DNA from 2 places in the Streptomyces sp. NPDC085524 genome. Region 2 is predicted to be linked to the other one. Evidence: riboswitches for the same ligand, from Rfam matches in the RefSeq annotation. Region 2 holds a riboswitch; the other holds the start of a gene.

Region 1 (3,200 bases), on a different contig from region 2:
TTGGACTCCAGGTTCGGGGCGAAGCCGCCCTCGTCGCCGAGACCGGTGGAGAGGCCCTTGGCGTGCAGGACCTTCTTGAGGGTGTGGTAGACCTCGGCACCCCAGCGCAGCGCCTCGGAGAAGGACTCCGCGCCGATCGGGGCGATCATGAACTCCTGGATGTCAACGTTGGAGTCGGCGTGCGACCCACCGTTGAGGATGTTCATCATCGGAACGGGCAGCAGGTGCGCGTTCGGACCGCCGAGGTAGCGGAAGAGCGGAAGGTCGGAGGCCTCGGACGCGGCGTGCGCCACGGCGAGGGAGACACCGAGGATGGCGTTGGCGCCGAGGGAGCCCTTGTTCTCGGTGGCGTCCAGGTCGATCATCGCCTGGTCGATCAGGCGCTGCTCGGTGGCGTCGTAGCCGACGAGCTCGGGGCCGAGCTGCTCGATGACGGCGAGGACGGCCTTCTCGACGCCCTTGCCGAGGTAGCGGTCGGGGTCACCGTCACGGAGCTCTACGGCTTCGAATGCACCGGTGGAGGCACCGGACGGAACTGCAGCACGGCCGGTGCTGCCATCGTCGAGGCCCACCTCGACCTCGACCGTGGGGTTGCCTCGGGAGTCCAGGATTTCCCGGGCTACGACGACGTCGATGGACGGCACGAGCATCTCCTTCTGGGATGTGACGCTGGGTGTGCGGCGGCATGTCAGGCCGTGGGACGGCCTTGCCGCTTAGAGCCTAACCGGCTCCGGGCACTCGGCCCGCCGACCGCCCGGGTCCTGGGACGAAAAAGGGCCCGAATACCCCCGTTCCAGGACATACAGCTGCGGAGGAAGGTGTCTTGGCCGTGCACACGCCGCCGCCCGGCGCGTGGAGGGGAAGGCGCGCCGGGCGGTGGGGCTGTCACGTGTGGTGAAGAAACCTGCGGCTATTGCCGCATCGTTCAGCTGAGCTTCAGCTTCTGACCCGGGAAGATCAGGTCGGCGTCGGACACGATGTCCTTGTTCAGCTCGAAGAGCTTCTCCCAGCCGCCCTTGACGCCGTTGGCGTCGGCGATGCCGCCGAGGGTGTCGCCGTCCTTGACCTCGTACGAGCCGTTGCCGGTCTTCGGGGCCTCGGTGCGCTCGGACCGGGTGGTCGGGGCCGGGGTCTCGGAGCGCTTGGGCTCCGTCTTCTTCGGCTCGGCCTTCTTGGTCTCGGTCTTCTTCGGCTGGGTCTTCTTGGTCTCGGTCTTCGGGGTCTCGGTCGAGCCGCCGCCCGTGTAGGAGGAGTTCGACAGACCCACGCCGCAGGACGGCCAGGCGCCCTTGCCCTGGCCCTTGAGGACCTTCTCGGCGATGGCTATCTGCTGGGACTTCGAGGCCTGGTTGGCCTGCGGGGCGTACGACTTGCCGCCGTACGCGGCCCAGGTGGAGGAAGAGAACTGCAGGCCGCCGTAGTAGCCGTTGCCCGTGTTGATGGCCCAGTTGCCACCGGACTCGCACTGGGCGACGCGGTCCCACTCGCTCGCGGTGGCGGCACTCGCGGTGCCCGCGGCCATCAGCGGCGCGGCGACGACGGCACCGGCGACACCGGCGAGCGTGGCGATGCGGACGGCCTTGGTGGCGCGACGGTGCTTGCCCTTGCCGGAAAGCAGCATGAGGTTCTCCTCACCGACGCCTACGAGGTGAGCTGTCGGGTTCGGGCGGATGAGTTGCCCGGCCGTGCGACCTAGCGCACGTCTTGACCCCTAGCCGGTTGCCGCCCGTCTCCGGACGGCCGTTCCCGGCACCTACCTTGGGTCCCCCGCTCCTGCCTTCGGCGCTTGACGCGACGACTGTTCCCCCCGTCCGCCGGCAGGACTCGGCGATGCGGTCGAAGGAGCCCGCGGTGGCGGGCGATTCAGAAGGTAGACAGGTCTCCCCCCGATGTTCAACGCGCCGCATCGGGGGGAGACGACCCCTACTTGCGCTCTCCCCAAGGGTGTTTGCGCAGGTGAGGACGGGGTTTGCGGAAGCCCCTGGGCGGGACACGCCAGTTGACCGGAAGAGACACATGTCTCATTCGAACGAAACGGACAATCAACTCTTTCCGGAAGGGTGAAGTGCCCTTATTGCGCGGTTAGATCCAGGTTCTGTCCGGGCTTGATCAAGTCCGCGTCCCCGCCGATGACCTGCTCGTTGGCCTTGTAAAGGGCGTCCCAGCCGCCCTTGACCCCCTTGGCATCCGCGATGGCCGTCAGGCTGTCGCCCGCCTTCACGGTGTACGTGGGCTTCGACGCGGCGTCAGAAGCCGCGGGCACCTCGGCCGCGGGCGCCCCGCGGTGCTTGCCGCTGCCCTCGCCGGGAGCGGCGAGCGGGGCCGTGGAGGCGTCAGGGGCCGCGGGGGCGTTCGGGTCCGCCGGAGTGGTGGCCGGGGGCAGGCCCGGGGTCGCGGGGGCCGTCGCGGGCGGGGTGGTGGACGGAGCCGTCGGGGTGCCCGGGTCCGCAGGCTTACCCGAGTTGCCCTGGTTGCCCTGATCGCCCGGGTTGCCTTGGTTGCCCTGGTTGTTCGAGTTGCCCGGAGCCGAGGGCTCCTCGACCGGGAGGTCGGCCGGAGGCATGACGGGCAGTCCGAGGTTCGGGCCGAGCGGGCCGTCGGCGATCCCCGGGGTCGGCGCCCCGAAGTCGGTGGACGGCGGCACGGCGCCCGAGTTCGGCACGGCGTCGTCCGGGCGGGAGGGCGCGGGGCCGACGGTCCCGTGGTTGCCGGGCTGGCCGGGGTCGACCACGGCGGCGGGGCCCTGCGCGTCCAGCCCGGCGGGCGCCGCGCACATCGGCCACGCCTGCGGGCCCTTCGCGGCGAGCACCCGCTCGGCGATGGCTATCTGCTGGGAACGGCTGGCGAGGTCGGCCCGCTCCGCGAAGTCGAGCCCGCCGGCCTCCCGCCACTCCTCCTGGGTGAACTGGAGCCCGCCGTAGGCACCGCTGCCGAAGTTGGCGCTCCAACTGCCGCCGCTCTCGCATTCGGCGACCTTGTCCCACGTGGACGTGTCCGCCGCGCTCGCGCCGGTGGCGGCGAGCAGCGGCAGAGCCAGCGCGGAGCCGGTGACTCCGGCAGTGACGACTATCGCGGGCACCTGACGGGGGCGTCTGTGGCGGCCGTTCCCGGAACGCATGAGGCTGCACCTTTCGCATAACGGCGGGGTAACGGCAGAACCTAGCGGCCATCGAACGCATGTCACAAGTTGGGTCGGAAAC
Region 2 (3,200 bases):
AACCCGCAGCGCCGGGCCGCCAAGCAGCTCTCCAAGGAGCTCTTCCCGGCCACCCTGCGGATGTCCCGCCCGCGCCAGGGCACCGAGGAGACGGTCGCCCGGATCGACGCGACCGCCGTACGCGCCTTCTACGAGGCCCACGTGCGCCCCGCCACCTCCACCGCGGTGGTGGTCGGCGACCTGACCGGCATCGACCTGGACGCCGTGCTGGCGGACACCCTGGGCACCTGGACGGGCGACGCCGCCGAGCCGCTCCCGGTGCCTCCGGTGACCGCGGACGACACCGGCCGCGTGGTCATCGTGGACAGGCCCGGCGCCGTCCAGACGCAGCTGCTGATCGGCCGCATCGGGGCGGACCGCCACGACCGGGTCTGGGCGGCCCAGGTGCTCGGCACGTACTGCCTGGGCGGCACCCTCACCTCCCGCCTGGACAAGGTGCTGCGCGAGGAGAAGGGGTACACGTACGGCGTGCGCGCCTTCGGCCAGGTGCTGCGCTCCACCGCGGACGGCAAGGGCGCCTCGATGCTCGCCATCAGCGGCTCGGTGGACACCCCGAACACCGGACCGGCCCTGGAGGACCTCTGGAAGGTGCTCCGCACCCTCGCGGAGGGCGGCCTGACCGACGCCGAACGGGATGTGGCGGTGCAGAACCTGGTGGGCGTGGCCCCGCTGAAGTTCGAGACGGCGGCCTCCGTCGCCGGCACCCTCGCCGACCAGGTCGAGCAGGAGCTCCCGGACGACTACCAGGCGCAGTTGTACGCCCGGCTCGCCGAAACGGGCACCGTGGAGGCCACTTCGGCGGTCGTGAACGCCTTCCCGGCGGACCGGCTCGTCACGGTCCTGGTGGGCGACGCGTCGGTGATCGAGGAGCCGGTGCGCGCCCTCGGGATCGGTGAAGTCAGCGTCGTCACCAACTGAAGTGACCCACTGACGCTCCCAACTGGCGCCTGACCGGCGCTTCTTGAAGGGGCCCGGGCGGCTTGGCCGCTCGGGCCCCTTTTGTCTGTTTCGTGGCGAGGTTGCTTGTTTGCGGTGTGGCGTACGCAACAAAAAGGCGTGTCTGTTTGGTGATTGGCTGATGATCCGCCTAGCGTCGGCCGTGCTGTCCGTCAGTTGTACGCGCCGCATCCGCGGCACCGGGCAGCGATCGCCGAGTCCCCGTCAGGCGCGAGCCTGGGGAGCCGGGGACCCACATCAGTCCCTGGGGTGAATCGGACCCCCTCGCAAGAGGAGGCCCGTAGGAGACCTTCCTGCTCCGAACCCGTCAGCTAACCCGGTAGGCGAGAAGGAAGGAAAGGATCAGCCCCTTCATGGCGTTTGGCAGTCGTCCCGCCGGCTCCGGTAAGCACCGTGGTTCCAGCCGTCTGAGCCGCAAGACCGCCGGTTACGCCGGCATAGCCGCCCTCGCCACCACCGGCGTCGTCGGCACCCTCGCCGCCCCGGCCTTCGCCGCGGACAACGGCGCCAACGAGCACCAGGACAACGCGCTCGGCGCGGTCGTGGTCGCCGAGGAGCTCCCCGCCGACATCGCCGAGCAGGCCGACTCCCAGCAGCACGCCGCCGAGCAGGCCGCCGCCAAGGCGCAGGCCGAGGCCGACGCCAAGCAGGCTGCCGCCGAGGCCAAGCGCCTCGCCGAGGCCAAGGCGAAGGCCGAGCGCGACGCCGCCGAGCGTGCGGCCCGTGAGGAGGAGCGCAAGCGCCTCAACACCTTCGTGGCTCCGGTCGACGGCTCCTACGTCTCCACGCAGTACCACGCGGGCGGCGGCATGTGGTCCTCCGGCAGCCACACGGGCATCGACTTCCACGCCGACGAGGGCACCTCGGTGCACGCCGTGGGCGCCGGTGTCGTCGTCGAGGCGGGCTGGGGCGGCGCGTACGGCAACAACGTCGTCATCAAGCACAACGACGGCACCTACACGCAGTACGGCCACATGCTGCGGCTGAACGTCTCCGTCGGCCAGCAGGTCGTCGCGGGCCAGCAGATCGGCCTGTCGGGCTCCACGGGCAACTCCAGCGGCCCGCACCTGCACTTCGAGGCCCGTACCGGCGCCAAGTACGGCTCGGACATCAACCCCCTCGCCTACCTGCGCTCGCACGGCGTCGACGTCTGACCGACTCCTGCGCACCGCCTGCTCCACCGAAAGGCCCCGGCTCCCCGAGCCGGGGCCTTCGTGTTTCGGCGGGATTTCCGGATCTCCCCTTTCCGGCCGCTCTCGGAAATCATCGTGTGTTGCAATAGAGTCGCAGCAGTAGTGGCACCAATGAGGGTGTGAGTCGGAAAAAGCGGAGGTCCGGTCTTGCGTATTCCTGCGCACGCGGTATGCACGGCAATTCGCGACGACATCGTCTCCGGGGTCTTCGGGCCGGGCAGCAGACTGACCGAGGAGGTGCTGGCCCGCCGGTACGGGGTCTCCCGCGTCCCGGTCCGCGAGGCGCTGCGGACCCTGGAGTCCGAGGGGTTCGTGACCACGCGGCGGCACGCGGGGGCCTGCGTCGCCGAGCCGACGGAGCAGGAGGCGGCCGATCTGCTGGAGCTGCGGATGCTGCTGGAGCCGCTGGCCGCGGCCAGGGCCGCCCGGCGCCGCACCGAGGCGCACCTCAAGGTGCTGCGCGGGCTGGTCAGGTTGGGCCAGGAGCGGGCCAGGCGGGGCCAGGGGGAGGACCTGCGGTCCCTGGGCGGCTGGTTCCACGAGACGCTGGCCCAGGCCTCGGGCAGCCCGGGGCTGATCGCCCTGCTCACGCAGATGCGGCACAAGGTCGCGTGGATGTACGTGGTGGAGGCGCCGGCCCGGCCGGTGGAGTCCTGGGCGGAGCACGGCGCGGTGGTGGACGCCGTGGCCCGGGGCGACGCGGAGCGGGCGCGGGCGCTGGCCGCGGTCCACGCGGAGCGCGCGACGGGGGCGCACCGGCTGCGGATCCCGGCGGTGGTGAGCACTTCGCAACCTGCCGTAAACATGTCGAGCGGCCGGCATTAACAGGAGCCGTATACAAAGGACGGGTGCGAGTGCGCCGCCGGTCGAATTCGGATTCTCCGCGAATTCGCCGAGCGTGGTGCGGTCCGCTGTCCGCGCGTGGTGCCGGTGAATTCGGGCGCGCGGAATTCCGGTGCGTGCAATTCGCTTGCGGCGGGCCTGTGCGCGGGTGCGACCGGGCCGACGGTTCACGGGTGCGGCTCCGCCGCCGGGGCTCCGCCCGGACCC

The links. A riboswitch is a leader RNA that binds a small molecule or an ion and turns the genes downstream of it on or off. The one in region 2 is predicted to bind cyclic di-AMP.
Region 1: it holds a riboswitch for cyclic di-AMP, as region 2 does, so the genes downstream of both, ACIGFK_RS27500 (transglycosylase family protein) here and ACIGFK_RS30845 (M23 family metallopeptidase) in region 2, are expected to answer to the same signal.

The regions. Positions count from the first base shown of each region.
Region 1 covers NZ_JBITTH010000019.1:164,428-167,627, reverse strand. The annotation lists gene eno (phosphopyruvate hydratase) at 1-650, opposite strand, end outside; gene ACIGFK_RS27500 (transglycosylase family protein) at 926-1,621, opposite strand; cyclic di-AMP (ydaO/yuaA leader) riboswitch at 1,624-1,795, opposite strand; gene ACIGFK_RS27495 (transglycosylase family protein) at 2,072-3,118, opposite strand.
Region 2 covers NZ_JBITTH010000024.1:40,077-43,276, reverse strand. The annotation lists gene ACIGFK_RS30850 (M16 family metallopeptidase) at 1-918, shown strand, start outside; cyclic di-AMP (ydaO/yuaA leader) riboswitch at 1,139-1,298, shown strand; gene ACIGFK_RS30845 (M23 family metallopeptidase) at 1,311-2,111, shown strand; gene ACIGFK_RS30840 (GntR family transcriptional regulator) at 2,298-2,975, shown strand.